Regions from separate parts of the Kitasatospora sp. cg17-2 genome, predicted to be linked through region 1. Evidence: predicted binding sites of a transcription regulator. Region 1 holds the regulator's gene; the other holds the start of a gene.
The links. Region 1 encodes HspR, which represses chaperone genes until heat shock. Its sites were predicted from a motif close to TTGAGNNNNNNNNNCTCAA; they were not measured.
Positions count from the first base shown of each region.

Region 1 (15,906 bases):
GGCAGCAGGGTGCCGCAGGCGATCCGGATGCCGTTCGGCAGCTCGTTGTCGGACTCCACGATCGCGCCGTCACCGATCACCGCGCCGTCCAGCGCGGTGCGGTCGCCGACGGTCGCGAAGGCGCCCACGATCGAGTCCTTGACCAGGGTGTCGGCACCGATGACGGCACCGGGCAGGATCACGCTGCCCTCGACGATCGCGCCGGCCTCGACCACCGCGCCCTCGGCGACCACGGTGCCGCCGCTGAGCACCGCGCCGTGCCGGACGGTCGAGCCGGGCAGCAGCAGGGCGTCGCCGGTCGGGCCGGGGACGGCGGGCGAGTCGACCTTGCCGAGCACGAGGTCGGCCGAGCCCCGGACGAAGGCGGCCGGGGTGCCGAGGTCGAGCCAGTACGAGGTGTCGACGACGCCGCGCAGCAGCGCGCCGGTGGCCAGCAGCTCGGGGAAGGTCTCGCGCTCGACGGAGACCTCGCGGCCGGTCGGGATGCGGTCGATGACGGAGCGGGTGAAGACGTAGCAGCCGGCGTTGATCTGGTCGGTGACGATCTGCTCCGGCGTCTCCGGCTTCTCCAGGAACTCCAGCACCCGGCCGTGCTCGTCGGTCGGGACGAGGCCGAAGGCGCGCGGGTCCTCGACCCGGGTGAGGTGCAGGGTGACGTCGGCCCCGGCGGCCACGTGGCCGTCGCGCAGGGCGGCGATGTCGACGCCGGAGAGGATGTCGCCGTTGAAGACCAGGACCGGTTCGTCGGGGCCGCAGGTGAGCCCGGTGGCCGCGTTGCGGATGGCGCCGCCGGTGCCGAGCGGCTCGCGCTCGGTCAGGTAGACCAGCTCGATGCCGTAGGGGGTGCCGTCCTGGAAGTGGTCCTCGAAGACCTCGGCCAGGTAGGAGGTGGCGAGCACCACGCGGGTGACCCCGGCCGCCGCCGCGCGCGCCAGCTGGTGCGCGATGAACGGGACGCCTGCCACCGGCAGCATGGGCTTGGGGGTGTGGGTGGTCAGCGGACGCAGTCGCGTGCCCTTACCACCGACCAGCATGATCGCCTCGGTCATGGTCTGCGCTGTTCCCCTTGTGCTCTGTGCGGCCCGGCCCGGCGGGCCGATACCTCCGTCGGTGTGGTGTACGCCGTTCCGGGGGCCGGAACGGATCGACCGGCTCACGGCCGGTCCGGCGCCTACTGTATTTCCTTCTGACAGGAGCGCCGCGCGGTGGTCCTGCCCCCGGCGCCCGGGACGGGACCGGGCGCCGGCCGCGAAGACCCGGGGCGGTCACCGGGAAAGCCCGGGGCCGTCACCGGAAAAACCCCGGGCGGATGCCGGAAAACACCCGGCCCGGGCGGATGCCGGTGGCACCCCCCGGGCCGGGCGGTTGTTGCAGAACTGTCGAACAACCGGGCCGGTTCACGGCCCCGTCGGGCGGGACGCCGCTCAGGCGTCGACCGTCTGCGGCTCCTCCGCCTCGGCCGGCGGGACCGCCTTGACCGAGTCGAGCAACAGCTGGGCGACGTCGACGACCTTCAGGTGCTCCTTGGCCGCGCCCTCGTTCTTCTTGCCGTTCACCGAGTCGGAGAGCATGACCAGGCAGAACGGGCAGGCGGTGGAGACGATGTCGGGGTTGAGGGACAGCGCCTCGTCCACGCGCTCGGTGTTGATCCGCTTGCCGATGCGCTCCTCCATCCACATCCGCGCGCCGCCGGCGCCGCAGCAGAAGCCGCGCTCCTTGTGGCGGTGCATCTCCTGCTGGCGCAGACCGGGGACCTTGTCCATGATCTCGCGCGGCGGGCTGTAGACCTTGTTGTGCCGGCCCAGGTAGCAGGGGTCGTGGTACGTGATCAGGCCCTCGACCGGGTTGACCGGCACGAGCTTGCCCTCGTCGATGAGGTGCTGCAGCAGCTGGGTGTGGTGGATGACCTCGAAGTGGCCGCCCAGCTGCGGGTACTCGTTGGCGATGGTGTTGAAGCAGTGCGGGCAGGTCGCCACGATCCGCTTGACCGGGGCGTCCTCCAGCGCGGCGTTCAGGGTCTCGACGTTCTGCGCGCCGAGCATCTGGAAGAGGAACTCGTTGCCCAGGCGGCGGGCGGAGTCACCGGTGCAGGACTCCTCCTTGCCGAGGATCGCGAACTGCACGCCCGCGGTGTGCAGCAGTTCGGCGAAGGCCTTGGTGGTCTTCTTCGCGCGGTCCTCCAGGGCGCCGGCGCAGCCCACCCAGTACAGGTACTCGACCTCGGCGGGGTCGATGTCCTCGCCGATCACCGGCACCTCGATGCCGGTCTCCTTCTTGAGCTCCTTCACCCAGTCGAGACGGGCCTTGGTGGCCATGCCCCAGGGGTTGCCCTTGTTCTCCAGGTTCTTGAGCATGGTGCCGGCCTCGGTGGGGAACGAGGACTCGATCATGACCTGGTAGCGGCGCATGTCGACGATGTGGTCGATGTGCTCGATGTCGACCGGGCACTGCTCGACGCAGGCGCCGCAGGTGGTGCAGGACCACAGCACGTCCGGGTCGATGACGCCGTTCTCCTCGGCGGTGCCGATCAGCGGGCGCTCGGCCTCGGCCAGGGCGGCCGCCGGGACGTCCGCCAGCTGCTCGGCGGTGGCCTTCTCCTCGCCCTCCGCGTCCTTGCCGCCGCCGGCCAGGAGGTAGGGGGCCTTGGCGAAGGCGTGCTCGCGCAGGCTCATGATCAGCAGCTTCGGCGAGAGCGGCTTGCCGGTGTTCCAGGCCGGGCACTGCGACTGGCAGCGGCCGCACTCGGTGCAGGTGGAGAAGTCGAGGATGCCCTTCCAGGAGAAGTGCTCGACCTGGGAGACGCCGAAGACGGCGTCGTCGGCCGGGTCCTCGAAGTCGATCGGCGCGCCGCCGCTGGTCATCGGGCGCAGTTCGCCGAGCGCGGTGGAGCCGTCCTCCGCGCGCTTGAAGTAGATGTTGAAGAAGGCCAGGAAGCGGTGCCAGGCGACGCCCATCGAGGGGTTGATGCCGATGGTGATCGCCCAGGCGAAGGAGGTGCAGATCTTCAGCATCGCGAAGACGTAGACCAGGTTCTCCAGGGTCCCGTGGGACAGGCCGCGGAAGGCCGCCACCAGCGGGTAGGAGATCAGGTACTTGGCCTCGTAGGAGCCGACGCCCTCCAGCGCGCCCTCCAGGCCGCGCAGGATCATGATGCACAGGCCGATGCCGAGGATCGTGTACTCGACGTAGAAGGCCTGCCAGGCGATCGAGCCGGCGAAGCGGGACTTGCGGCCCGCCCGGCCGGGCAGGCTCAGCAGGCGGATCACGATCAGGGCGGCGATGCCCAGCGTGGTGAAGGTGCCGACCAGCTCGGTGAAGAGCTCGTACGGCAGCCAGCCGCCGAGCACCGGCAGCACGAACTCGGCGTCGAACAGCTGGAAGAACGCGGTGAGCAGGGTCAGGCCCAGGGTGAAGAAGCCGACCGCGACGAACCAGTGGGCGACGCCGACGATCCCCCAGCGGTTCATCCGGGTGTGGCCGACGAACTCGACCGCCACGGTCTTCGCCCGCTGGGCGGGCTGCCCGAACCGGGCGGCGTCCGGCTGGCCGGTCCGCACCACCCGGTAGATGTACAGCGCCGCACGAGCGGCGAGCGCGGTGCCGACCACGAACGTGACCAGCGAGATGACGATCGCTGCTAGCTGCATCGGCTCTCCGTCTCCTGCGGCTTGCTTGTTACGGGTGTGCGGTGTCTCCGGGGCAGTGTACTCGTCGGTAACTTCCTGGGCCGACGGCCCGGACATTACCGCCGGGCACCACTTCTCCTGAAGATGCTCAAGGTATGGCGGCAGTCACGTGAACGCACGCCCGGGGGCACCCCGGCCGTGTCCCGGCGGCCGCCGCAGCCGTCCGCGGCTCACCAAAGTTGAGCGCTCCGGACTCATAGCTGTTGACGCGTCCCGGCCCGTCATGCATCCTTGAGCCTGTAAAGCTCAACTCTTCCGTGGAGGTATTTACGATGGCACGCGCGGTCGGCATCGACCTCGGCACGACGAACTCGGTCGTCAGCGTTCTGGAGGGTGGCGAGCCCACCGTCATCACGAACGCCGAGGGCGCGCGGACCACGCCGTCCGTCGTCGCCTTCGCCAAGAACGGCGAGGTGCTCGTCGGCGAGGTGGCCAAGCGCCAGGCGGTCACCAACGTGGACCGCACCATTCGCTCGGTCAAGCGCCACATGGGCACCAGCTGGAAGATCGGGCTGGACGGCAAGGACTTCAACCCGCAGCAGATCAGCGCCTTCATCCTGCAGAAGCTGAAGCGCGACGCCGAGTCCTACCTGGGCGAGACGGTCACCGACGCCGTCATCACCGTCCCGGCGTACTTCTCCGACTCCGAGCGCCAGGCGACCAAGGAGGCCGGTGAGATCGCGGGCCTCAACGTCCTGCGCATCGTCAACGAGCCGACCGCGGCCGCCCTGGCCTACGGCCTGGACAAGGACGACCAGACCATTCTGGTCTTCGACCTCGGCGGCGGCACCTTCGACGTCTCGCTGCTGGAGATCGGCGACGGGGTCGTCGAGGTGAAGGCCACCAACGGTGACAACCACCTCGGTGGCGACGACTGGGACCAGAAGGTCGTCGACCACCTGGTCAAGGTCTTCCAGGCCGGCCACGGCGTCGACCTGTCCAAGGACAAGATGGCGCTGCAGCGTCTGCGCGAGGCCTCCGAGAAGGCCAAGATCGAGCTGTCCTCGTCCTCCGAGACCTCGATCAACCTGCCCTACATCACGGCCTCCGCCGAGGGCCCGCTGCACCTGGACGAGAAGCTCACCCGGGCCCAGTTCCAGCAGCTCACCTCGGACCTGCTGGAGCGCTGCAAGGTCCCGTTCCACAACGTCATCAAGGACGCGGGCATCGCCCTCTCCGAGATCGACCACGTCGTCCTCGTCGGCGGCTCGACCCGGATGCCGGCCGTCGCCGAGCTCGTCCGCGAGCTGACCGGCGGCAAGGACGCCAACAAGGGCGTCAACCCGGACGAGGTCGTCGCCATCGGCGCCTCGCTCCAGGCCGGTGTCCTCAAGGGCGAGGTCAAGGACGTCCTGCTGCTCGACGTCACCCCGCTGTCCCTCGGCATCGAGACCAAGGGCGGCATCATGACCAAGCTGATCGAGCGCAACACCACGATCCCGACCAAGCGCTCCGAGATCTTCACCACGGCCGAGGACAACCAGCCGTCCGTGCAGATCCAGGTCTACCAGGGCGAGCGCGAGATCGCGGCGTACAACAAGAAGCTCGGCATGTTCGAGCTGACCGGCCTGCCGCCGGCCCCCCGCGGCCTGCCCCAGATCGAGGTCACCTTCGACATCGACGCCAACGGCATCATGCACGTCGGCGCGAAGGACCTCGGCACCGGCAAGGAGCAGAAGATGACCGTCACCGGTGGCTCCGCGCTGCCGAAGGACGACATCGAGCGCATGATGCGCGAGGCCGAGCAGTACGCGGAGGAGGACCACAAGCGCCGCGAGGCCGTGGAGACCCGCAACCAGGCCGAGCAGCTCGTGTACTCCACCGAGAAGTTCATCGCCGACAACTCCGACAAGCTCCCGGCCGACGTCAAGACCGAGGTCGAGACCGCCATCGGCGAGCTCAAGGAGGCCCTGAAGGGCGACGACATCGCGGCGATCCGCGAGGCCTCGGAGAAGGTCTCCACCACCGCCCAGAAGCTCGGCCAGGCGCTCTACGCCAACGCCGACGCCGCCGGTGCGGCGGGCGCGGCCGGCGACGCCGGTGACGCCGGTGCCAAGGACGACGACGTCGTCGACGCCGAGATCGTGGACGACGAGAAGCCCAAGGGCGGTGCGGCATGACGGAGAAGCCGCAGGGTGCCGAGCCCGGCGACGACTCCGCCGCCGAGGAGGCCGTGATCAAGGCCGCCGAGGAGGCCGCCTCCGCCGGTGCCGAGGGCACCGAGGCGGGCCTCGCCTCGGGGGACGCCACGGCCAAGCAGCTGGCCGAGCGCACCGCCGATCTCCAGCGCCTCCAGGCCGAGTACCAGAACTACCGCAAGCGGGTCGAGCGCGACCGGCTGACGGTCCGCGAGATCGCCGTCTCCAACATCCTGGAGTCGCTGATCCCGGTCCTGGACGACATCGGCCGGGCCCGTGACCACGGCGAGGTGACGGGCGGCTTCAAGTCCGTCGCCGAGTCGCTGGAGACGGTCGTCGCCAAGCTGGGCCTGCAGCAGTTCGGCAAGGAGGGCGAGCCCTTCGACCCGACCATGCACGAGGCGCTGATGCACAGCTACTCCTCGGAGGTCACCGAGGACACCTGCGTCCAGATCCTCCAGCCCGGCTACCGGATCGGCGAGCGGATCATCCGCCCGGCGATGGTCGCGGTCGCGGAGCCCCAGCCGGGCACCCAGACCGCGCCCGGCCCGGACGCCGACACCGCCAAGGGCGGGGAGAAGAAGGACCAGGCCGACGGTGGCTCGGACAGCTGACCACCGGTGACAGCTGACAACCTTTGCGCTGCGGAGTCGTACGCCGGCCAGTACGGCGGACGGCTCCGCAGCGCGCTGTCGAGGGTCCCCGGCACCACTGGCCGGGTTCCGACCGTTGACAGCACTGTGACGATGGACCTCGGGAGGTGGCGTCGGCCATGAGCGGCAAGGACTACGTGGAGAAGGACTACTACAAGGTCCTCGGCGTGCCGAAGGACGCCAGCGCCACAGAGATCAAGAAGACCTACCGCAAGCTGGCGCGCGAGTTCCACCCCGACGCCAACAAGGGCGACACCAAGGCCGAGGAGCGGTTCAAGGACATCTCCGAGGCCTACGACGTCCTCTCCGACGAGAAGCGCCGCAAGGAGTACGACGAGGCCCGCACCCTCTTCGCCAACGGCGGCTTCCGCTCCGGCGGCCCCGGTGGCACCGGCAGCTACAGCTTCGACTTCGGCGACCTGTTCAACGGCAGCCAGGGCGGCGGCGGCAGCGGCGGGATCGGCGACGTCTTCGGCGGCCTCTTCAACCGGGGCGGCCGGCAGGCCCAGCCGCGGCGCGGCTCCGACGTCGAAACCGAGGTGACGCTCTCCTTCGAGGAGGCCGTCGACGGTGCGACCGTCCCGCTGCGGATGACCAGCCAGGCCCCCTGCCGTCTCTGCAACGGCACCGGCGCCAAGTCCGGCACCACCCCGCGGGTCTGCCCGACCTGCGTCGGTTCCGGCACCGTGAGCCGGGGCCAGGGCGCGTTCGCGCTCTCCGAGCCCTGCCGGGACTGCCGCGGCCGCGGCATGATCGTCGACGACCCGTGCACCGACTGCCACGGCAGCGGCCGGGCCAGCTCCGCCCGCACCATGCAGGTCCGGATCCCGGCCGGTGTCCAGGACGCCCAGCGGATCCGGCTCAAGGGCAAGGGCGCCCAGGGCGAGCGCGGCGGCCAGCCCGGCGACCTCTACGTCACCGTGCACGTCGACCCGCACCCCGTCTTCGGACGCAAGGGCGACAACCTGACCGTGACCGTGCCGGTCACCTTCCCCGAGGCCGCCCTCGGCGGCACCATCGAGGTGCCGACCCTGAACGGCCCGTCGGTGAAGCTCAAGCTGCCCCCGGGCAGCGCCAACGGCCTGACCCTGCGGGCCCGCGGCAAGGGCGCCACCCGCAAGGACGGCACCCGCGGCGACCTGCTGGTCACCGTGGAGGTCGTGGTGCCCCAGACCGTCACCGGCGACGCGCTGACCGCACTGGAGCAGTACCGCGAGGCGACCGCCTCCGACGACCCACGAGCCGCCCTGTTCAGAGCGGCGAAGGGAGCGTGACGACCAGATGATCCCCGACGAACCCATCGGACCCGGCCTCGGTGACGGCCTTCCCGGTGGTGGCCTTCCCGGCGGCGGCGCCCGTCGCACCACGCGCCGCAGCGCCCCGCAGCCCCACTACGTGCTCACCGAGGAGACCCCGGTCTACGTGATCTCGGTGGCCGCCGAGCTCTCCGGTCTGCACCCGCAGACCCTCCGCCAGTACGACCGGCTCGGACTGGTCTGCCCCGACCGCACCGCCGGCCGGGGCCGACGCTACTCCGCGCGCGACATCCAGCAGTTGCGCGAGGTCCAGCGGCTCTCCCAGGACGAGGGCATCAACCTGGCCGGCATCAAGCGGATCATCGAGCTGGAGAACCAGGTCACCGCCCTCCAGTCCCGCATCGCCGAACTGGCCGACTCCCTGGAGGGCGCGGCCACCGCGCTCCAGCAGCGCGAGGCCACCATCCACGCCTCCTACCGCCGCGACCTGGTCCCCTACCAGCCGCCCACCCCGCACTCCAGCGCCCTGGTGGTCTGGCGCCCCAAGCGCTGACCTCCCGCGCCGCGGCACCGTCGCCGCCGGTTTCCCCCTGGCCGGGGGGTGCCGGCGGCGCGGCGTTTGGTGAGAGAGTGCTCGGTGCAGGCAACAGCAGATCGAGAAACACCGATGCCGGCCCTCGAAGGCTCTGTCCAAGATCCCCGTCGAAGTCGGAGCCCCGGCTTCACACAGCCCTATCCGACACCAGGGAGCCGCAGATGAGCGACCCGGCCGATCCCGGACTCACTTCAGGCGGTCTCGGCGTCCTTTCGGATAATGCGCGCAAGCTGTATCTCGACATCCTGCACACCCACGGTCGCCTGATGCCCGAAAACCGGGAGGCCGCCGACGCCGAGTACCTTCAGGAGCTTCTCGACATCGGCCTGGTGGTGCCGGACACGGACGATCCCCACGTCCTCGTCGCCGTGGACCCCCAGCAGCTTTCGTCCGGGCTCATCGCCTCCTGGCAGCGCCGGGCCCTCGACCTGCTCTCCCGGGCCGAGGCACTGCCGATCGACCTGAAGGACCTGACCGAGGCTTTCCACACGCCGAAGCAGACCGGCGGCAGCATCGAGTACGTGCGCGGAAAAGTGCTGATCAACCAACGGCTGGGCCAGTTGACCACCAGCTGTACCGAGGAGTTCCTGGCCGCGCAGCCGGGCGGTCCCCGCCCCCCGGAGGCCCTCGCCAGCAGCCGGGACCGGGACCTGGCCCTCCTCCAGAGAGGCGCCTCGTTCCGGACGATCTACCACCCGAGCACCCGCTACCACCCGGCCACCAGGGACTACGTCCTGGCGATCACGGACGGGGGCGGGGAAGTCCGCACGCTGGACGAGCCCTATACGCGACTCATCGTCGTCGACCGGCGGACCGCCATCATTCCCGTCGCCGACGACCTGAATGTGGCCGCGTTCATTCACGACAGGGCGATCATCAGCTATCTGGTCTCCGACATCTTCGAGCGCAACTGGAACCGCGCACTCGAATTCGACGGCGCCCGAGCGGTACCCCAGGAAGTCATCTCACGCCTGCGGCAGACGATCATCGATCTGCTGCTGAAGGGCACCAGCCACCGCGTCATAGCCAGGAGTCTCGGCATCAGCGAACGCACCCTCGCACGTCACATAGCGGACATGCGGGAGGACTACAAGGTCGATTCACTGTTCCAGCTCGGATACGTGCTGGCCCGAACCCCTCAGCACGGTCACCCCGAGAGCCGGCCGGACGGGCTGGACCAGGTCACCGACTGACCCGGCGAGCCCCCCGACGGACCGGCTCAGGTCCAGTTGCTGTCGCTGTCCGTCAGTGCCAGCGTCCGCAGCTCCGAGGACGCGGGGCTGTGCGACGCGGGCCGCTGGCCGGAAGCTGCCGAGACAATCTGGCTGCTCGCGGTCAATACTGCTACAACGGCAGCGATCGAAGCCGCCACAATGCGAACGTGCCGGCGCAGGCGAAGCATGCGATCACGCCTTCCTGAGTAGTCGCAAGGTATCGAGCAATGGGAACAGCTGAGCAATCGACCACATAATGCCCCAGCTCGAACGCGCGCGCCACATGCCCCCTGCGCAGAAGTGCGTCATCTCCATGCCAGGCAGTCAGATGCCACCTCGAAGCAGTGGACTCGGCCGCCCCGCACGATGGACGATCAGTTCGCTCCCGATGGTCCCGGCAAGCTCACCACACTTGCCGATGTACCTTCAATTCACCATTCGGCCCCGCCCCTCGAGCGGAGACCGCAGCCACGCCGATCGGAACCCCTGACCCAACCCTGCCGGACCTGGTGAACCCGATCAGCCACTCCCCGGAGTCGACATGACTGAGCCCTACCTGCGTCACCATGACAGCCAGGCCCACGAGGGTCGGCGTGCACGAGTCTTCCTGGCCGCGCCGCTGATGCGGTTGACCGGGCCGGCGGACAGCGTGGTGACTCTCGCCAGCCGGACGCGGCTGACGACCCTCCGCACCACCCTTCTCCGCAGTGGTGCCGCCGTCTACAGCGCCCACCACAGTGACGCCTGGACCGTCGCCGGGCGCGCCCCCGAGCCGCGGGTGCCGTCGGACTTCCGCGCGCTGCAGTCCGCGGACCTGGTCTTCGCCTACGTGGGCGCACCGCTCTCCGCCGGCGTCAGCCTGGAGCTGGGCTGGGCGTCCGCCCTGCGCAAGCCGATCGTCCTGCTGGTGGACGAGGCCATCACCCACAACCCGCTGATCGCCACCATCGAGCAGGTCGCCCCCGTCCTGCCGCTGGTCTTCGACGACACCTGGTCCCAGGAGGCGCTCCACCACACCGTGGAGACCGCCCTCGACTGGGCCGGCATGGCGCTCTCCCTGCGCGAGGGCTTCTGGACCGCCCCCGGCGAGCAGTTCACCGTCCCCCGGCAGCAGCCCCCGGCCGTCGGCCCGACCGGCTACTGGCCCACCGGCGCGGCCGCCGGCTGATCGCGGGTCAGGCACCGGTCCCCGTCCGGGATTCCGGCGTCCGCCGGCCGAGCCGGAACGGCTTCCCCGCGTCGTGGCGTTCCCGCGGCCGGGCGGTGCGAGCGGTGACGGTCCGTTCGCTGCGCCCCGGCCGCGAGGCGACCGCCCGCCGCGCGGGACCCGCGCTCCCCGCCGAACCGGCTGGGGGCGCGATCCGGTCGACGCCCTCGGCCGTCGGCGGGGCTCCCGTCGAACGGTCCCCCGCCCCGATCCGGTCGGCGACCGCCCGCGGACCGACCGGGCCGCAGGAGGCGTCCACCACCGACGGTCCCGGCTCGACCGGGCGTTCCGGCGCGGCGGAGTCGCCGGCGTCGATCTCCGCGCCCCGGCCGCCCTCGCACGGCACGGACGGGCGGAGCTCCCGGCGGCCGCAGCCGGAGGTGTTCAGCGCCCCCGAGCCCGTGACGACGGCGGGGTCAGCCGTCGTCACGCCCGCCCCGCATCAGCCAGCCGAGCTGGAAGAGGGTCTGGGCACCGTAGCGGTCGCGCAGGCGGGAGATGTGGGCGGCGACGGTGCGTTCGCTCAGGCCCAGCCTGGTGGCGACGGCGCGCTGGGTGAGGCCCCGGGCGAGGAGGCGGCCGACGCGTTCGGGAGCGCTGTGGGCGGCGCCCCGGCCGGGCGCGGCGGAGCGGCCGATGGCGTCGGCGCGGCACCAGTCGCGCTCGAAGGCGTTGACGATGAAGGCGATCCCGGCCGGGTCGGTGATGAACGCGGCGGTGCTGTGGTCGTCCGAGGCGGAGATCACGGCGACCGAGCGGTCGAAGATCATCAGCCGCTGGATGGGCTCGTCCAGGATCCGGATCAGCGAGCCGCGCCGGGTGACCTCCTCGGCGTAGGCGAGGGCGGGCGGTTCGGACATCGCGACCGGCTGGTAGATGGTGCGCAGCGAACACCCGCGCCGGAGCAGCTGGACGTCCTGCTGGATCGCGATCTTGAGCGCGTCGGCCGGGCGGGGCCCCGGCTGGGCGGTGAGGACCTCGGTGCGGCAGTCGGAGACCAGCTGCGAGATCCGGTGCCGGATGTGGATGTGGCCCTCGATGTAGACCGCGCCGCCGGAGCGCTCGGGCGGGCGGGGCATCGCGTCGTAGGCGCGGGTGAGGGCGTCCAGGGTGCCGGGGAGGTTCTCGGCGCGGACCAGGAGCCGGGTGGCCTCGCTGCGGAGTTCGGCGCCGAGCCGGTCGCTGACCGAGCGGGGGCTCACGGCGGTGTAGCAGGCGTCCATCGGGTTGGGCATCAGCAGGCCGATCGAGACCAGCCGGCGGACGGCCTCCCGGTCGGCCTCGGGGACGTCGGCGACGCGGATGCGGCCGCCGTCGGCGAGGATCGCCAGGTAGAGGCCGCGGGCGGTCTCGTCGGGTTCGCCGGCGGTCGCTCCGGTGCCGGTCGTGCCCTCGCCGTCAGGGGTGCCGCCCGGGGTGTCCTTCGGATCGGCCGTCGCTCCGAACGTCACGTCGAACGCTCCCTGCCGGGTTCTCTCGGGGGTCTGGTGCTCCTCGCGCGCCGCGCGGCGGCCGGTGGCCCTCACGCTACTGGGGACCGACGGGCCCCCGGACCCCGGGTGCCGTCGCACACGGGTCCGGGGAGCCGTCGGTCCACGCCGCGGTCACAGTGCCTCCGGCGAGGCGGAGCAGCAACGCCTCGCCGGCTCCGGTCCCGGGGGCCATCACCACACATGGCGTCCCGGCCGGCGCTCTTCCCCCCCGATATGCAGGCACGTGCGGACGTGCCGGTCGCATCCAGCAATGAAGAGCAAGTCACCGTCGTCGGGCTGCGGTTGCCCGGTCGACCTGGCGTGGCTCCACCCTCACAGCGTGACGGCCGGTGAACAAGTGCCGCCCTGCTGCATGTTCTCGCAATTGCAGAAACCTGCAGCACCGGACCGGCCCCGACCGCCGCGGGTCGCTGCCGGTTCCTGCGAAGGTCCAGGTCAGCGAGGTGTGGCGGAAGTTCTCCGACCGCCCGTCCGGTCGGTGGCGGACGCGCGGAGTCCGGAAAACCGGACGCGGGAGGCCGTCGGCGGCGGTACTGCGGGGCCGTCGGGGCCGGTCCCGGCGGGCCTCAGCGGGCCAGCAGCCGTCCGTCGGCCAGCGCGCGGGCCGTGCCGCCGGCCGCGAGCGCCCAGCCCGCCAGCAGCAGCGCGAACAGGCCGACGGCGAGCCCGGTGAACCCGGCGAAGCCGGTGTGCCGGGCCAGCGCGGCGGCCCCGGTGACGCAGGTGCCGATCGGGAAGGTGAACGCCCACCAGGTCATCCCGAACCCCATCCCGGCCCGCCGGGCGCGCAGATTGGCGGCGAGGGCGAGCAGCAGCCACAGCATCGCGACGCCGATCACGGCCACGCCGTACAGCTCGGCCAGCGGGAGCGCGACCGGGGCGAGCCCGGGGAGGACCGGGCCGGCGGCGTCGGCGAGCTGGTGCACGGCGGTGGTGGACTGGCCGAGCGGGCCGAGCACCAGGAACAGGGTCGGGGTGAGCGCCAGGGCGGAGAGCTTGCTGTGCACCAGGCCGGTGAGCACCACCGGCAGCAGGGCCAGGGTGGCCAGCAGGCCGATCCCGAACAGCGTCGCGCAGCCGTACAGCAGGGCCTCCCGGGCGCCGCCGGCGGGCAGGTGCGGGACGAGCGCGGGGCCGGCGGCGGAGGCGACCAGCGGGGCGACCACGGGCAGCAGCCAGGTCGGGTTGGCCCCGAGCGGGGAGACCTTGTGCCGGGTGATCATCAGATAGGGGATGCCGACCGCGACGGCCAGCGCGTACAGCGTGCCCGCCGTCCACAGCACCAGGTCGATCGCGACGGCCGGGCCGGTGCCGAGGACCCGGGAGCCGACGGTCAGGGTGCCGAGGCCGACCGAGAGCAGCGCCATCGGCGGACAGCCGTAGAAGACGGCGGTGGCCGGGTTCTCCAGCAGGTGCTCCCTGGCGGCCTCGCGGTGCCGGGTCAGGTGGACCGCGCGGGCGGTGCCGAGCAGCAGCAGGGCGGCCAGTCCGAGCGCCCACACCACCTCGGCGAACCCCAGCAGGCCGGGCCACCGGACCGGGAGGGCCGCCGCGCCGTTCGCCACGATCGCGGTCCCCATGACCACCGCGTACCAGTTCGGGGTGAGCTGGGAGAGGTCGAGGCGGCGGGCCCGGTCGGCGAGACGGGCCCGGACGGACAAGGGGGGAGCGGCGCTGAGCAGGGTGACCATGGCATCAACCGTCCCCCGGGAGGTCGGCCGCCGGTAGCGCCGCCCGCTCTATGAGGGCATAGCCTGAATCTATGCCCCTCTCCCCGCGCGTCCCCGAAATCGGTGCCCTGGAGCTGCTGCTCGCGGTGGCCCGGCTGGGCAGTGTCGGGCGGGCCGCCGCCGAGATCGGGGTGAGCCAGCCGACCGCCAGCGCCCGGATCAAGGGGATGGAGCGGCAGATCGGCGTCCCGCTGCTGGAGCGCTCCCCGCGCGGCTCCCGGCCCACCGAGGCGGGCCGGCTGGTGGTCGAGTGGGCCCGGCAGGTGGTGGAGGCGGCGCAGGCGCTGGACGCCGGGATCGACGCGCTGCGCGAGCGCCGGGACGCCCGGCTGACCGTGGTGGCCAGCCTGACCGTCGCCGAGTACCTGATGCCGGGCTGGCTGCTGGCGCTGCACGCGACCAATCCGGGGACGGCCGTGACGCTGCGCACCGCCAACTCGGCGGACGTGGCCGGGCACGTGCTGGCCGGGGACGCCGACCTGGGCTTCGTCGAGGGGCCGCTGCCGCCGGCCGGCCTGGCGGGCGCGGTGGTGGCGGCGGACCGGCTGGTGGTCGTGGTGGCGCCGGACCATCCGTGGGCGCGGCGGCGCGCGCCGCTGTCCGGGGCGGAGCTCTCGGCGACCCCGCTGGTGCTGCGCGAGCCGGGCTCGGGAACCAGGGAGGTGCTGGAGATGGCGCTGGCCCCGTACGGCGGCGCCGCGCCGCCCCGGCTGGAGCTGGCCTCGTCGACGGCGCTGAAGGCGGCGGCGATGACCGGCGCCGGGCCGGTCTGCCTGAGCGAGCTGGCGGTGGTGGAGGAGTTGGCGACCCGGCGGCTGGTGGCGGTGCGGCTGGCGGAGGAGCTGGACCTGCGGCGGCCGCTGCGGGCGGTCTGGCCGTCCGGGCAGCGGCCGACCGGACCGGCCCGGGACCTGCTGGCGCTGACCCGGCGGACGGCGGGGACGCACCAGGCGAGGATGGCCCAGGCGCGGAGCCTCCCGCCGAGGTCGGCGGCCCGGCCACCGACCGGGACGGGCACGGCGGCCGGCGCGACCGGGGCGGCCGCGCGGAGCGAGCGGCCCGTTCTGCGGGCCCGCCCCGACCGTTCACGCAAAAGTTGAGCGGAATAGACTCAACTTAGTGCATGCTGTAGAGAGCAGACATCAGCTCGACGAGGGAGGACCCCCCAGCAGTGGACGCCAGCAAGTTCACCACCAAGACGCAGGACGCCCTGTCCGCCGCGATCCGGCAGGCCGGCGCGGCCGGCAACCCGGACGTCAAACCGGTGCACATCCTGATCGCCCTGCTGGAACAGCCCGAGGGCATCGCCAAACCGTTGCTGGAGGCGGTCGGCGCGGACGTGTCCGCGATCGACGCCGAGGCGCGCCGGCAGCTGGCCGGGCTCCCCAGCGCCTCCGGCTCCACCGTCGCCGCGCCGCAGCTGGCCCGCGACACCATGGCCGTGCTGACCGAGGCCGGCAAGCGCGCCGACGACCTCGACGACCAGTACGTCTCCACCGAGCACCTGCTGGTCGGCCTGGCCGCCGAGGGCGGGGCGGTGGCCGAGCCGCTGGTGCGGCAGGGCGCCACCGCCAAGGCGCTGCTGGCCGCGTTCAAGGACGTCCGCGGCAGCGCCCGGGTCACCTCGCCGGACCCCGAGGGCACCTACAAGGCCCTGGAGAAGTACGGCACCGACCTCACCCAGGCCGCCCGGGACGGCAAGCTCGACCCGGTGATCGGCCGGGACCAGGAGATCCGCCGGGTGGTGCAGGTGCTCTCCCGCCGGACCAAGAACAACCCGGTGCTGATCGGCGAGCCCGGCGTCGGCAAGACGGCCGTGGTCGAGGGCCTGGCCCAGCGCATCGTGGCCGGCGACGTGCCGGAGTCGCTGCGCGGCAAGCGGCTGGTCTCGCTGGACCTCGGCGCGATGGTGGCCGGGGCCAAGTACCGCGGCG
Region 1 is NZ_CM132923.1:5,147,934-5,163,839, reverse strand. It holds partial or broken gene manB (mannose-1-phosphate guanylyltransferase) at 1-1,049, opposite strand, end outside; gene ACW14Y_RS21865 ((Fe-S)-binding protein) at 1,425-3,647, opposite strand; gene dnaK (molecular chaperone DnaK) at 3,959-5,806, shown strand; gene grpE (nucleotide exchange factor GrpE) at 5,803-6,438, shown strand; gene dnaJ (molecular chaperone DnaJ) at 6,597-7,751, shown strand; gene ACW14Y_RS21845 (heat shock protein transcriptional repressor HspR) at 7,759-8,286, shown strand; gene ACW14Y_RS21840 (TrmB family transcriptional regulator) at 8,490-9,521, shown strand; gene ACW14Y_RS21835 (TIR domain-containing protein) at 10,084-10,710, shown strand; gene ACW14Y_RS21830 (hypothetical protein) at 10,718-11,179, opposite strand; gene ACW14Y_RS21825 (LuxR C-terminal-related transcriptional regulator) at 11,166-12,200, opposite strand; gene ACW14Y_RS21820 (SLAC1 family transporter) at 12,809-13,933, opposite strand; gene ACW14Y_RS21815 (LysR family transcriptional regulator) at 14,005-15,072, shown strand; gene clpB (ATP-dependent chaperone ClpB) at 15,144-15,906, shown strand, end outside.

Region 2 (15,906 bases), 930 kb from region 1:
CGCGGTGGCCGCGTGGGTGGCGGGGGCCCCGGCCGGCGGCGGCGGGGCCACCGGCGGAGTGAGCGGGGACGACCCGGTCGGCGGACCCGAGGGCAGCGGGGGCGCGGCGGGCAGCGGGGTGGGCGGCGTCTTCGGCAGGTCCGAGCGGCGGGTGATCTCGGTGTTGACCTGCCGGGGCAGCCAGTCGTCGGCGAAGCGCAGCTGGCCGCCGACGCTCGGGTGGTTGCGGGCGAGGTCGATGATCTCGGCCGGCCGGGGCCGGTCCTCCGGGGACTTCGCGAGGCAGCGCAGGACCAGCTCGCGCAGGTCGGCCGGCACGGCGTCCAGGTCGGGCTGCTCGTGCACCACCCGGTAGAGCACGGCGGTGTCCGGGCCGTCGCCGAACGGCGCGCTGCCGGTGGCCACGTACGCGGCCAGCGCGCCGAGCGCGAACACGTCGGTCGCCGGGGTGACCGGGCGGCCCTGGGCCTGCTCCGGGGACATGAAGGCGGGCGAGCCGATCCGGTAGCCGGTGCCGGTCAGGGCGGTGGCGTCGGCGGCCCGGGCGATGCCGAAGTCGATCACCCGCGGGCCGTCGCCGGCCACCAGCACATTGGCCGGCTTGAGGTCGCGGTGGACCACCTCGACGCTGTGGATGGCCTGCAGTGCCTCGGCGATGCCGCCCATCAGCAGCAGCACGGTGCGCACCGGCAGCGCGCCGTTCTCGCGGACCACCTGCTGCAGCGAGGGCCCGGGGACGTAGGCGGTGACCAGCCACGGCGCGTCCGAGTCCAGACCGCCGGAGTCGATCACCTGGGCGGTGTAGAGGCCGTGGATGCGCTGGGCGTTGGAGACCTCCTGGGCGAACCGGCGGCGGAACTCGCCGTCCTCGGCGAACTCCGGGCGGACCACCTTGAGCGCCACCGGCCGACCGCCGGGCGTGTAGGAGAGGTAGACGCGGCCCATGCCGCCGGCCCCGAGCCGGGCGAACAGCCGGTAGCCGCCCACCTCCCTGGGGTCGTCGGGGAGCAGCGGCTGGAAGACCGGCGGGAGAGGCGTGTCGGCGGTGTCCCGTGGCGTGTCGGCGGTCATGCGGTTCTGATCCCCCTGGGAGAGCGGTGAGGTCCACCGGGCTCCGCCGGTGGGCGCGACGACGGGCCCCCGGCCGACGGTCCGGCGACGCTTAACCTATCGACCCGTCAGCTGCTCGCGCAGGTCGGTACCGCATTGGTTGCAGAGCTGGGACCTTCGCACACGGCGCGGCCGCGGTCCGCCGGGGCCGGTCCGGGCCGGGCCGGGGAACGACGGCGGCCCCCGCTCCCCTGGGATCCAGGGAGGCGGGGGGCCGTTGCCGTGCTCGCGCGCGACGACCGGTGGGAGCCGGTGCGTCAGATCGTGAAGATCTCCTCCAGCAGCGCCTGCTGCTCGGCGCCGTGACGCTTGGCCGAACCGACCGCGGGGGCCGAGGAGGCCGTGCGGGCGACGCGGCGCAGCCGCGGGCCGTCGGCGCTGCGGCCGATGACGACCTGCAGGTGGTCGACCAGGTTCATCGCGATGAACGGCCAGGCACCCTGGTTGGCCGGTTCCTCCTGCGCCCAGACGAACTGGACGTCGTTGCCGTACTTGGCCAGCTCCTCCTGGAGCTCGGCCACCGGCAGCGGGTAGAGCCGCTCGACCCGGACGATCGCCGTGTCGGTGACGCCGCGCTCGGTGCGGGCCGCCTCCACGTCGTAGTAGAACTTGCCGGCCGTGATGACGACCTTGCGGACGTTCGCCGGGTCGACGGTGGTGTCGCCGATGACCGGGCGGAACGAGCCGGACAGGAACTCCTCCGTGGCACTCGCCGCGGCCTTCAGACGCAGCATCGACTTCGGGGTGAAGACGACGAGCGGCTTGTGGTGCGGGTTGTGCGCCTGCCAGCGCAGCAGGTGGAAGTAGTTCGACGGCAGCGTCGGCATGGCGACCGTCATGTTGTTCTGCGCGCACAGCTGGAGGAAGCGCTCCGGGCGGGCGGACGAGTGGTCCGGGCCCTGGCCCTCGTAGCCGTGCGGCAGCAGCAGGGTGACGCCCGAGTGCTGGCCCCACTTCTGCTCGGCGGAGGCGATGTACTCGTCCACCACGGTCTGCGCGCCGTTGACGAAGTCGCCGAACTGCGCCTCCCACATGACCAGCGCGTTCGGGCGGGTCAGCGAGTAGCCGTACTCGAAGCCCATCGCCGCGTACTCGGACAGCAGGCTGTCGTACACGGTGTAGCGGGCCTGGTCCTCGGTGAGGTACTGCAGCGGGGTGTAGTCCTCGCCGGTGGCCCGGTCGATCAGGACGGCGTGCCGCTGGCCGAAGGTGCCGCGGCGGCTGTCCTGGCCGGCCAGGCGGACCGGGTGGCCCTCCATGAGCAGCGAGCCGATGGCGAGGGTCTCGCCCATCGCCCAGTCGATGGTGTTGTCCTCGACCGAGCCGGCGCGGCGCTGCAGCTGCGGCAGCAGTCGCGGGTGGACGGTCAGCCAGTCCGGCAGGTTGACCTGCGAGGCGGCGATCCGCTTGACCATCTCCTCGGAGATGCCGGTCCGGATGGTGACCGGGAAGTCGGCGACCGGCTTGCCGCTGGTGGCGGCGGCCGGGGCCTGGGCGGCGTCGCGGACCTCGGCGAACACCTTCTCCAGCTGGCCCTGGAAGTCCTGGAGCGCCTGCTCCGCCTCTTCCATGGTGATGTCGCCGCGACCGATCAGGCCCTCGGTGTACAGCTTGCGCACCGAGCGCTTCTTGTCGATCAGGTCGTACATCAGCGGCTGGGTGAACGACGGGTTGTCGGCCTCGTTGTGACCGCGGCGGCGGTAGCAGATGAGGTCGATCACGACATCCTTGTGGAACTCCTGGCGGAACTCGAAGGCGAGCCGCGCGACGCGGACCACGGCCTCCGGGTCGTCGCCGTTCACGTGGAAGATCGGGGCCTCGATCATGCGGGCCACGTCGGTGCAGTACATCGAGGAGCGGCTGGAGGCCGGGGCGGCGGTGAAGCCGACCTGGTTGTTCACCACGACGTGCACGGTGCCGCCGGTGCGGTAGCCGCGCAGCTGCGACATGTTCAGGGTCTCCGCGACGACGCCCTGGCCGGCGAAGGCCGCGTCGCCGTGGATCTGGATCGGCAGCACCGGGAAGGTGGTGCCGCCCTGGTCCAGGATGTCCTGCTTGGCGCGGGCGATGCCCTCGACGACCGGGTCCACGGCCTCCAGGTGGGAGGGGTTCGCGGCCAGCGAGACCTTGATGGTCTCGCCGTCCAGGCCGGTGAAGGTGCCCTCGGAGCCGAGGTGGTACTTCACGTCGCCGGAGCCGTGCATCGACTTCGGGTCGAGGTTGCCCTCGAACTCGCCGAAGATCTTGCCGTACGGCTTGCCGACGATGTTGGCCAGCACGTTGAGGCGGCCGCGGTGGGCCATGCCGATGACGGCCTCGTCCAGGCGGTGCTCGGCCGCCGAGTCGATGGTGGCGTCCAGCAGCGGGATGAGGGACTCGCCGCCCTCCAGCGAGAAACGCTTCTGCCCGACGTACTTGGTCTGCAGGAAGGTCTCGAAGGCCTCGGCCGAGTTCAGCCGGCGCAGTATGCGCAGCTGCTCCTCGCGCTCCGGCTTGGTGTACGGCTTCTCCAGGCGCTCCTGCAGCCACTTGCGCTGCTTCGGGTCCTGGATGTGCATGTACTCGATGCCGACCGTGCGGCAGTACGTGTTGCGCAGCAGGCCGAGGATGTCGCGGAGCTTCATCATCCGCTGGCCGCCGAAGCCGCCGACCGCGAACTCGCGCTCCAGGTCCCACAGGGTGAGGCCGTGGGTGGTGACGTCCAGGTCGGGGTGCTTGCGCTGCTTGTACTCCAGCGGGTCGGTGTCGGCCATGAGGTGGCCGCGGACCCGGTAGGAGTGGATCAGCTCGATGACGCGGGCGGTCTTGTTGACCTCGTCGTCGTGCGTGGTGGCGACGTCGGTGGCCCAGCGGACCGGCTCGTACGGGATCCGGAGGGACTCGAAGATCTCGTCGTAGAAGCCGTTCTGCCCCAGCAGCAGCTGGTGGATCGTGCGCAGGAACTCGCCCGACGCCGCGCCCTGGATGACGCGGTGGTCGTAGGTCGAGGTCAGCGTCATGATCTTGGAGACGCCGAGGCGGGCCAGGGTCTCCGGGGCGGAGCCCTGGAACTCGGCCGGGTACTCCATGGCGCCGACACCGACGATGGTGCCCTGGTTCTGCATCAGGCGCGGCACGGAGTGCACGGTGCCGATGCCGCCGGGGTTGGTCAGCGAGACCGTGACGCCGGTGAAGTCGTCCATGGTCAGCTTGTTGGCGCGGGCCCGGCGGACGATGTCCTCGTAGGCCTGCCAGAAGCCGAAGAAGTCGAGGGTCTCGGCCTTCTTGATGGCCGCGACGACGAGCTGGCGGTCGCCGTTCGGCTTGACCAGGTCGATGGCCAGGCCGAGGTTCACGTGCTCGGGCTTGACCAGGTAGGACTTGCCGTCCTCCACCTTGTAGCTGTGGTTCATGCCCGGGGAGGCCTTGACGGCCTGGACCAGGGCGTAACCGATCAGGTGGGTGAAGGAGACCTTGCCACCGCGGGCGCGCTGCAGGTGGTTGTTGATGACAATGCGGTTGTCGATCAGCAGCTTGGCCGGGACGGCGCGGACCGAGGTGGCGGTCGGCACCTCCAGCGAGGCGTCCATGTTGGTGGCGACGGCCTTGGCCGGCCCGCGGAGCTGCACCAGCTCGGGGCCCGCGCTCGCGGGGGCCGGCGCGGGCGCCGGGGCGGCGGCCTTGGGCGCCGGGGGCGCTGCCGGGGCGGCGGCGAGCGGCGCGGGCGCCACGGGGGCCGCGGGAGCCGTCGGGGCCTGCTGCACCGGCGCGGGGGCGGCCGGGGCGGCGGGGGCCTGGACGGCCGGAGCGGCGGCGGGCGCGGGGGCGGCGGCGGGGGTCGGCGTCACGCCGACCTGGGTCGCGGCCTGGGTCACTGGGGTCACCTCGGTACCGGGCTTGTAGTCGGCGAAAAAGTCCCACCAGGCTCGGTCGACCGAGTTCGGGTCCTGGAGGTACTGCTGGTAGATCTCGTCGACGAGCCACTCATTGGGGCCGAAGCCAGTGGAGCTAGCCGAGCTGTTGGGGTGTTCAGGGGACTGTGGCGACACGGCGGCAACCGCCCTCTTCCGCTTCCTTTTGGGATGTTTGGACAGCGGGGATTAAGGCTACGCCTCCGATCAGTGATCGCGCAGTCCCCGGGGGGCAGGCGTCGCCCAGATCACAGTCCTGACCTGCGGTTTGGCTGGAAATGTGCGTTAGAAAGCCACAACGGCGGGGAACCGACTGCTTCCGATCGCCATCCAAAGTGTGACAAAAACGGACAAAGATGGGCGTCGGTCCTCTTTGTGCACTGTGTCGGATCTGTGACATCCGTCCCGTGCCGCCGGTCCGTCCGTGTCCCGGGCCGCTGGTTCGTCCGCGTCGTGGGTCCGGGGCCGGACCCACGACGCGGAGCGCGGTCAGCGCGGTCCGGGCAGCCGGACCTCGATCCGGCAGCCGCTCGCCGCCTCGGCGACCTCGATCCGCCCGCCGTGCAGGTCCACCGCCCAGCGGGCGATGGCCAGGCCCAGGCCGGTCCCGCCGTCGGCGCCGGGCCCGGCCGCGGTCGCGGTGCCGCTGCGGCCGAACCGCTCGAAGACCCTGGCCCGGTCCGCCGCCGGGATGCCGGGACCCTCGTCCTCGACCTCCAGCAGCAGCGCCCCCGGGCCCTCGTCGGGCCTGGCCCGCACCGTCACGGTGCCGCCGGGCGGGGAGTGCTTGCAGGCGTTGTCGACCAGGTTGGCCACCACCTGGTGCAGCCGTTCGGTGTCGGCGACGCCGGTCAGCCCGGCCGGGCTGACCTCCAGGGCGAGCCGGACGTCGCCGCGCCGGGAGAAGGCCCCGCCGGCCGTGGCGCCGTCCACGGTGACCCCGCGCAGCACGCCGTCCAGGAACTCGCGCACCTCGAACGGGCGCGCGTCCAGGTCGACCACGCCGCCGTCGATCTTGGAGAGGTCGAGCAGGTGGGTGACCAGCCGGCCGAGCCGCTCGGTCTGTTCCAGCGCGGCACCCAGGGTCGCCGGGTTGGGCTGGACGACGCCGTCGACCACGTTCTCCAGCACGGCCCGCAGCGCGGCGATCGGCGTGCGCAGCTCGTGCGAGACGTTGGCGACCAGCTCGCGCCGGTGCCGGTCGGAGGCCTCCAGGTCGGACGCCATCTGGTTGAAGGTCGCGGCGAGCTCGCCGATCTCGTCGCGCGAGTTCACCTCGACCCGGCGGCTGTAGTCGCCGGAGGCCATCGCGCGGGCGGCGGCGGTCATGTCGCGCAGCGGGGCGGTCAGCCCGTGCGCGAGGAACTGCATGAAGAGCAGCGAGGCGATCATCGAGAAGATCATGATGATCCGGATCTGGGTCTCGGACCGGATCGCCACGACCACCATGCCGGTGGCCAGGAAGACCGAGACGATCACCAGGAGGGCGAGTTTGCCCTTGATGGAGCGGACCGGGTCGAGCGGCCGGATGTCGGCCCAGACCCGTTTCGCGGCGCGGGCGGCCAGGGTGGGCGGCCGACTGCCGTCGATGTCCCCGTTGCGTTGCTGTGGAAAGGTCATTGGTCCCCTGTGGTCCCCCGCGTGGGTCCGCCGCACGGCGGTTCGGGACAACGGGCCCCCCGGCGGCCCGGTGTCCGAGGGTGGTGCCGCTACGAGAGCGGTGCCTCCAGCGCGTACCCGACACCGTGCACGGTGCGGATCCAGCTGGCGCCGATCTTGCGGCGCAGTGCCTTGACGTGGCTGTCGACGGTGCGGGTGCCGGACGCGTCCGTCCAGTCCCAGACCTCGGCCAGCAACTGCTCACGGGTGAGCACGGCGCGCGGCTGGGCGGCCAGGCAGGCGAGCAGGTCGAACTCGGTCGGCGTCAGGTGGACGTCGCCCGAGGCCAGCCGGACCCGGCGCTGCACATGGTCGATCTCCAGCTCGCCGAAGCGCAGGCTGCCCAGCGCGGGCGTCCGGGCGGCCTGCTGGGCGCGCTCGACGCGGCGCAGCAGCACATTGACCCGGGCGGCCAGTTCGCGCATGGAGAAGGGCTTGGTCATGTAGTCGTCGGCACCGACGCCGAGGCCGACCAGCAGGTCCGTCTCGTCGTCCCGCGCGGTGAGCATCAGGACCGGCACCGGGCGTTGGGCCTGGATCCGGCGGCACACTTCCAGGCCGTCGAAGCCGGGCAGCATGATGTCGAGGACGACGAGGTCCGGCTGCCAGGTGTGGAAGCCGTCGACGGCGCCGGGGCCGTCGTGGGCCACCGCCACCTTGAAGCCCTCCGCGCCCAACCGGGCCGCGATCGACTCGGCGATCGTGGGTTCGTCCTCCACCACCAGCACTCTGCGCTGGCTGCTCACCGTGCCGCCGGTGTTCTGGTTGTCCTGCTGAATTTCTGTCACGGTCACGCCACCGCCCCCAGGGCTGCGGGCCGGCCACCTGTGGGGATGGCGAAGGCTCCGCTTCGTAGTCTTGTTCCGTCGTGGACTGTGCCGGGTCCGCCGTCCCGTCGCGTGCGGGGGTGACGGCGAGGGCGTGGGCCGCTCTCCGTCTCCCGTACACCTCGCAGCGTACGGACCGCAGGTGATTCCCGGCAGGTGGACCGGACATTTCCGGCCCACGGACCGGTCGCTCGGACCGGCTTTCCGGCCCACCGGGAAGTGGGCACGGGCCGATACCTTACCCGGCGTTTTTTCACTCTGTAACGGTACGTATGCACATGAGTTGACACCAAGCCGCCGGTCAGGGCGGAAAGGGGCCCCGAAAGGGGTGGAAGGTCTGGACCAATGCGGGCCCGTTCGGACCCCGGATCCTCACGGCGTTCTCCCAGCGGACTCCCAGCTGTCGGACGTACCGTGACCACGACAAATTCGTGGGGGTGGGATTTCCGGAACGCGCCGGTACGTTGGACACGCGCGGGTGACGGCTGCGGGCGTTGGAGCGGAGGCGGCATGACGGATCGACAGGTGCCCGCCGGGTACGGCGGGCCGCCGTACGGGATGCTCCGGGCCGGTCTGCGGACCGGGGCGGTCGACTGGGTCCTGGCCCGGGTGCCGACCCTGCGCCGCAATCCCTTCGCCCTCGGCTACCTCGCCGTGGTCGGCGCCACCACGACTTTCGCCGGACTGGCCGACCCGGAGCTCGTGCTCCGGCTCCAGGAGGCCTCCAGTTCGGACGGGCACAATCTTCTGCAGCACCCGCTGCGCGCGCTGCTGTTCAGCGGCTTCTGGGTGGCCGGACCGGTCTGGATGCCCTATCTCTGGGCCTTCGCCTTCACCGTCGCGCCGCTGGAGCGCCGGGTCGGCCCCGGCCGGGCGGCCGTGGTCTTCGCGGCCGGGCACGTCGCCGCCACCCTGCTCTCCCAGGGTGTGGTCGTCGCCGCGGTGGAGACCGGGCGGATGGAGCCGGCCGCCATGGACCACCTCGACATCGGTGTCAGCTACGGCGTGCTCGCCAGCCTCGGCGCACTGGCCGGGCTGCTCCGGCCGGCGGGGCGCGTGGCCGTGCTCGCGCTGGCGGTGGCGCTGATCGCGGACCAGATCGCCACCGAGCGGGACCTCGTCACCGGGATCGGCCATCCGGCGGCGCTGCTGGCCGGGGTGGCGCTCTGGCGGTGGCTGCGCCGCTGGGACGGCCACCGGCCGCGCCGGGCCCCCCGCCGTGCCCCGCTCGGGGTGCCCGCCGAGCTGTCGTCCCGGCCGGCCTCCGCGTCCGCGTCCGCGGTCCGCCGGGCCGCTCCCGGGTCCGCGTGGCCGGGCCGCTCCTGAGGCCGTGCGGGTGGGGCCGCCTCCGGGCCCGCGCGGCCGGGGTCCGTCCGCCGGGACCGCTTCCCGGTCCGCATACCGGGCCTTTTTGACGGCCCCGCGCCGGCCCGCGCCGACCCCGTTCCGTTCGCTCACGGCGAACAGGTGGTGGGGAACATCCGGGGGCCGCCAAGCCTTAGTCAGGTCGACTCAAGTTCACTGACTGGGGAGAGATCATGGCATCGACGTCCACACCGCTCACCCTGCCCGTGCTGCCGCTCGACGACGAGGTCGTCCTGCCGGGCATGGTCGTCCCGCTGGACCTGAAGGACGCCGAGGTCCGCGCCGCCGTCGAGGCCGCGCGCGCCGCGGCCACCGGCGGTGCCGGGAAGCCCCAGGTGCTGCTGGTCCCGAGGGTGGACGGCTCCTACGCGGCGGCCGGCACCCTCGCCACCGTCGAGCAGGTCGGCCGGCTGGCGGACGGCGACCCGGCGGCACTGGTCCGCGCGGTGCGCCGGGTGCGGATCGGCGTCGGCACCACCGGGCCCGGCGCCGCGCTCTGGGTGGAGACCACGCCGTTCCGCGAGTCCTCCGTCGGCACCCCGGTGGCCGGCCGGGCCGCCGAGCTGGTCAAGGAGTACAAGTCGCTCTCCACCCAGTGGCTGCGGCGGCGCGGTGCCTGGCAGATCGTCGACCGGGTGGCCGCGATCGAGGGCGTCGGCGAGCTCGCCGACAACATCGGCTACGCGCCCTTCGCCACCGCCGAGCAGAAGCTCAAGGTGCTGCTGGAGGCCGACCAGGTCGCGCGACTGGAGTACGCGCTCGGCCTGCTCCGCGACCACCTCGCCGAGGAGGAGGTCAACGACACCATCCGCAAGGACGTCGAGGAGGGCGTCGCCAAGCAGCAGAAGGAGTTCCTGCTCCGCCGCCAGCTGGAGGCCGTCCGCAAGGAGCTGGCCGAGCTGAACGGCGACCCGGCCGACGAGGAGGACGACTACCGCACCCGGGTCGAGGCCGCCGACCTCCCGGAGAAGGTCCGCGAGGCCGCCCTCAAGGAGGTCGACAAGCTGGAGCGGGCCAGCGACCAGTCGCCCGAGGGCTCCTGGATCCGCACCTGGCTGGACACCGTGCTGGAGCTGCCCTGGAACGAGCGGACCGAGGACAGCTACGACATCGCCGGCGCCCGCGCGGTGCTGGACGCCGACCACGCCGGCCTGGCCGACGTCAAGGACCGCATCGTCGAGTACCTGGCCGTCCGCAAGCGCCGGGCCGAGCAGGCGCTCCTGGGGCAGCCCGACGCCCCGGACGAGGCCGTCGCCCCGAAGGGCGGCGGACGGCGGGCGGGCGGCGCGGTGCTCGCGCTGGTCGGCCCGCCCGGCGTCGGCAAGACCTCGCTCGGCGAGTCGGTGGCCCGCGCCATGGGCCGCACCTTCGTCCGGGTCTCGCTCGGCGGCGTCCGGGACGAGGCCGAGATCCGCGGCCACCGGCGCACCTACGTCGGCGCACTGCCCGGCCGGCTGGTCCGGGCGCTCAAGGAAGCCGGCTCGATGAACCCGGTCGTCCTGCTCGACGAGATCGACAAGGTCGGCTCCGACTACCGGGGCGACCCGGCCGCCGCCCTGCTGGAGGTGCTCGACCCGGCGCAGAACCACACCTTCCGGGACCACTACCTGGAGGTCGAGCTGGACCTCTCCGACGTGGTCTTCCTCGCCACCGCCAATGTGCTGGAGTCCATCCCCGAGCCGCTGCTCGACCGGATGGAGCTGGTCCGCCTGGACGGCTACACCGAGGACGAGAAGGTCGTCATCGCCCGCGACCACCTGCTCCCGCGCCAGCTGGAGCGGGCCGGGCTCAAGGACGAGGAGGTCGCGGTCGACGAGCCGGCGCTGCGGAAGCTGGCGGGCGAGTACACCCGCGAGGCCGGCGTCCGGAACCTCGAACGGGCGATCGCCCGGGTGCTGCGCAAGGTCGCCGCGCAGACCGAGCTGGGGGAGCGCGAGCTGCCCGCCGCGATCGGCGCGGAGCAGCTGCGCGCCCTGATCGGCCGGCCGCACCACGTGCCGGAGGCGGCCCAGGAGCCCGCCGAGCGCCGCACCGCGGTGCCCGGGGTGGCCACCGGCCTGGCGGTCACCGGGGCCGGCGGCGACGTCCTCTTCATCGAGGCCTCGCTCGCCGACGCCGAGACCGGCGGCACCGGGCTGACCCTGACCGGCCAGCTGGGCGACGTCATGAAGGAGTCCGCGCACATCGCGCTCTCCTACCTGCGCTCGCGCGGGGCCGAGCTGGAGCTGCCGGTCACCTCGCTGCGGGACCGGGGAGTGCACCTGCACATCCCGGCCGGCGCCGTCCCCAAGGACGGTCCGAGCGCCGGCATCACCATGACCACCGCGCTGGCCTCGCTGCTCTCCGGGCGCAAGGTGCGCGCCGATGTGGCGATGACCGGTGAGGTGTCGCTGACCGGGCGGGTGCTGCCGATCGGCGGGGTGAAGCAGAAGCTGCTCGCCGCCGACCGGGCCGGGGTCACCACGGTGATCATCCCCCGGCGCAACGAGGCCGATCTGGACGACGTCCCGGCCGAGGTGCTGGAGCGGCTCACCGTGCACCCGGTGGCCGACGTCCGGGAGGTGCTGCGGCTGGCCCTGGAGCCGGCCGAGGTGCTGGCCGCGGTCGCCTGACCCCGGGCCGGGTCCGGCCCGGCAGGCCCCGCCCGGAGCCCGTCCCGCCCGGTTCGCCGGACGGGACGGGCTCCGTGCGCCGTGCCAGACTGCGAAGATGCCGTCCCTCACCCAGCGCGCCCTGGCCCGGGTACCGGGCCGGGTGCGACCGGCCCTGGTCCGGCACCGGCGGCTGGTGAAGTTCCTGCTGGTCGGCAGCGGCTGCTTCGCCCTGACGGTGCTGATCAACTACGCGCTGCGGCTGACCGTCATGCCGCACATGCCGGTGCTGGCGCTGACCGTGGCGACCGTGGTCGGCACCGTCCTCTCCTACCTGCTCAACCGGCGGTGGTCCTTCCGCTCCTCCTGGCGCCGGCGCGAACCGCTGCTGTTCGTCCTGGTGAGCGCCGTCGCCGTGGCGGTGAACGACCTGCCGCTGATCGCCTCGCGCTACCTGCTGAACCTGCGCGAGCCCTGGGTCAGCCCGTTCACCCAGGAGCTGGCGGACTTCCTGAGCGGGATGGTGCTGGGCACCTTCGTGGCGATGCTGTTCCGCTTCTGGGCCATGCAGCGCTGGGTCTTCACCCGGGTGGAGCAGACCTGAGCCCGGGCGGGCCGGGCCGGGCCGGGGCGCCCCGGGGCGGGCCGGGGCACCCTGGGGCGGCTCGGCCTAGGCTCGGAAGGGCTCCTCGGTTCGTCAGGGCCGGGAGCCGCGGCCGGAGCGGGTGAGGATGATGCGTGAGACGGACGGCGCCCCGACCGGGCCCGCGAGCCAGCAGGGGATGCGCCGGGCCAACCTGGCGCTGGTGCTCGGTGTGATCGCCCGCGCCCCGCGCTCGCGCGCCGAGGTGGCCGCCGGGACCGGACTGACCAGGGCCGCGGTCTCCTCGCTCGCCGAGGAGCTGATCGGGGCCGGACTGGTGGTCGAGGAGGGCCCGGCCGCGCCCAGCGGCAAGGTCGGCCGCCCCGGCACCGCGCTCGGGCTCAACCCGGACGGCCCCGGCGGCCTCGGCGCCGAGATCGGGGTGGAGCACCTGGGCGCCTGCGTGGTCGACCTGCGCGGCGAGGTCCGCTCCTGGCAGCGCCAGGAGATCCGCAACCGGGGCCGGCGCCCCGCCGCCGTGATGGCCGACCTCGCCGAACTGGTCCGCCGGGCCGCCGCCGAGGCCGGACCGCGTCCGGCCGGGCTGGCCCTGGCCGTGCCCGGGCTGGTCGGGATCGACGGCGCCCTGCTCCAGCGGGCCGCCAACCTGGGCTGGGAGGAGGTGCCGCTCGCCGCCGAGCTGCGGCTCGCGCTGCGCGCCGCCGGTGCCGGGGAGCTGGCCGAGCTGCCGCTGCGGGCAGACAACGAGGCCAACCTCGGCGGGCTCGCCGAACGCTGGCTCGGCGGGGGACCGGCCGACTTCCTGCACGTCTCCGCCGAGGCCGGGATCGGCTCGGCGATCGTCGTCGAGGGCCGGCTGCTGCGCGGTGCGCGCGGCTTCGCGGGCGAGCTCGGGCACGTCCCGGTGCGGCCGGACGGTCCGCGCTGCGCCTGCGGGGCGCACGGCTGCCTGGAGCAGTACGCGGGGGAGGCGGCGGTGCTGCGCGCGGCCGGGCTGGAGGGCCTCCGGGGCGACTGGGTGGCGCTGCTCGCCGAGCGGGCCGAGGCCGGGGACGAGGAGGTGCGGCGGGCGCTCGCCGGGGCCGGCGCCGCGCTGGGGATCGCCTCGGCGGGCGCGGTCAACCTGCTGGACCCGGCGGAGGTGGTGCTGGGCGGCGGCTACGCGCAGCTGGCGCCCTGGCTGCTGCCCGCGATGCGGGGCGAGCTGGCCGCCCGGGTGACCGTCCGGCCCTGGGCGGACGAGCGGCTGACGGTCTCCCGGCTGGGCCGCCGCGGCCCCCTGCTGGGAGCCGCGGCGGGTGTGGTGCGGTCGGTGCTCGCCGATCCGGGCCGACTGGAGGCCTGAGGGCCAGGAGCTGTGGTCAGCCCTCGACCAGCTCGCGGCTGCGGTGCGAAGGCCGGCGCAGCACGGCGGCGAAGGTCACCGCGATCCCGGCCAGGGCCCAGGCGAGCAGCACGAGCAGCGGCCGGGTCAGCGCGGTGCCGTCGAAGTAGGCGATGGAGCGGGTCGCGTCGGTGCCCGCGCCGTTCGGGAACCAGGCCCCGATCGCCCGCCAGAACGGCGGCATCAGCGGCGGCGGGAAGACGCCGCCCGCGCTGGGGTTGCCGAGCACCACGAAGAGCAGCACCGCGACGCCGATGCCGATGATGTCGAACAGGCACTGCAGGGCCATGGTGAACGCGCCCACCGCGAAGACCACCAGCGCGCCGACGGCGGACAACGACCAGAACGGCCCGGGCAGCGCGTCCAGCACCGACTGGACGATGATCGCGCCGCCGATGCCGGCCGCGACCGAGTAGACCGCCAGCGTGCCGAGGCGGATCAGCGCCCGGTTGGTGTTGGCGGGCTTCGCCCCGGCGCTGACGCCGAGGATGGAGGCGACCAGGTAGCCGCCGACGCACCAGCCGATCACCAGGTAGAAGGAGGAGAGGCCGTTGGCGTCGCCCTTGGCGAGCGGCACCACGTCCTCGACCTTCACGGTGCGGCCCTGGGTCTTCTCCAGGCCGGTGACGATGCTCTCGGCGGCCCGGGCGGCGGACGGGCCGCGCGCGTTGGCGACCAGCAGCACGTCCTCGGTGGAGGCCGGGTTCACCACCAGCGCGGCGTAGACCTTCTGGTCCTTGATCTGCTCGGTGGCGGTCTCCGCGTCCGGCGCGGTGACGGCCTTGACGGCCTGGTCCGGGACCGACTCCAGGCCCTGGACGAACTTCGGGGCGACCTGCGGCGGGGCGACCACCGCGATCGACAGCTCGTGCGGGACGGGGTGGTGCAGGGCGCCCACGTACGAGGTGACGAAGCCGAGCTGGAGCAGCAGCACGCCGATGACCAGCATCGCGGCGCGCGGGGTGACCGCGCCCTTCAGCTCGGCGACGAAGCCCTTCCGCGGCTCCGGCGCCGATGCCCGCGCGGGTTCCTGCGTCGGTTCCTGGCCTGCCTGTTGCCCGGGGGCGGAGGTCATGCACATCTCCTTGTGTATCGGGGGAAACCGGATACTTAATAGCATGAACTAGTTTCCTCTGTGTTTCTCCCGCGCCGCAGCGGCCCGGGGCGGCTGCGGGATACTGGCGCGGTGAAGGTGCCGAACGAGGAGCGCGACGAGCAGCCCCTGCTGGCCGTGGAGCGCGAGGTCGGGGTGCTGTTCCGGCGCGGCCGGGCCCGGGTGGCGGAGCTGTCCCGGCGGGTGCATCCGCAGCTGGAGGGCATGGCGTACAGCCTGCTGGGCCATGTCGAGCAGGCCGGTCCGGTGCGGGTGACCGATGTCGGCGTGCACTTCGCGGTCGGCAAGGCGACCATCAGCCGGCAGATCCGGGCGCTGGAGGAGCTGGGCCTGCTGGCCCGGGAGGCGGACCCGCTGGACCGGCGTTCGGCGCTGGTGTCGCTCACCGAGGACGGCCGGCGGCGGTTCCTGGCGGCCCGGGACGCGCGGATGGACCGGGTGCGGGAGCTGATGGCCGGCTGGTCGGAGGAGGACGTGGTCCGCTTCGCCGAGTTGCTGCACCGCTTCAACGATGTGGTGGGCGAGGCGGCCGTGCCGAGCTCCTGAGTGCCGGAGCGGTCCTTCGGGAGCCCGGGCCGTGGGTCGGTCCGGGCTTTACTTGTTCTTGAAGAATGTTGCCCAAGTCAACCATCTAGTCCTATGGTTGCGTCAGGCAACTATCCCGAAGGACCTTGATGACCGCCACCGCCACCCCGACTGCCTCGACCGGAGCCGCCGCCGCCACCGACCAACCGATGACGCACCGGCAGGTGATGGAGGCGCTCTCCGGCCTGCTGCTCGGCCTCTTCGTCGCCGTGCTCTCGTCGACCGTCGTCTCCAACGCGCTCCCCCGGATCCTCACCGACCTGCACGGCGGACAGTCCGCCTACACCTGGGTGATCACCGCGACCCTGCTCACCCTCACCGCCTCCACGCCGATCTGGGGCAAGCTCTCCGACCTCGCCAGCAAGAAGCTGCTGCTGCAGATCGCGCTGGTCATCTACATCGCCTCCTCCGCGCTGGCCGGCTTCTCCCAGAACACCGGCCAGCTGATCGCCTGCCGCGCCCTCCAGGGCATCGGCGCCGGCGGCGTCACCGCGCTCGCCCAGATCTGCCTGGCCGCGATGGTCCCGCCGCGCGAGCGCGGCCGGTACAGCGGCTACTTCGGCGCCGTCTTCGCCCTCGCCACCATCGGCGGCCCGCTGATCGGCGGCGTCATCGTGGACACCTCCTGGCTCGGCTGGCGCTGGTGCTTCTACGTCGGGATCCCGTTCGCGCTGGCCGCCATCCTGGTGCTGCAGCGGACCCTGAAGCTGCCGGTGGTCCGGCGCAAGGTGCGGATCGACTACCTCGGCGCGCTGGTGATCACCGGCGCGGTCAGCC
Region 2 is NZ_CM132923.1:6,076,223-6,092,128, forward strand. It holds gene ACW14Y_RS25675 (serine/threonine-protein kinase) at 1-1,071, opposite strand, end outside; gene ACW14Y_RS25680 (multifunctional oxoglutarate decarboxylase/oxoglutarate dehydrogenase thiamine pyrophosphate-binding subunit/dihydrolipoyllysine-residue succinyltransferase subunit) at 1,368-5,138, opposite strand; gene ACW14Y_RS25685 (sensor histidine kinase) at 5,490-6,620, opposite strand; gene ACW14Y_RS25690 (response regulator transcription factor) at 6,710-7,447, opposite strand; gene ACW14Y_RS25695 (rhomboid-like protein) at 7,997-8,812, shown strand; gene lon (endopeptidase La) at 9,025-11,463, shown strand; gene ACW14Y_RS25705 (GtrA family protein) at 11,561-12,046, shown strand; gene ACW14Y_RS25710 (ROK family transcriptional regulator) at 12,177-13,391, shown strand; gene ACW14Y_RS25715 (ABC transporter permease) at 13,408-14,505, opposite strand; gene ACW14Y_RS25720 (MarR family winged helix-turn-helix transcriptional regulator) at 14,617-15,090, shown strand; gene ACW14Y_RS25725 (MDR family MFS transporter) at 15,219-15,906, shown strand, end outside.
Region 2: the regulator HspR is predicted to act here: its motif matches at 8,984-9,002, upstream of lon (endopeptidase La).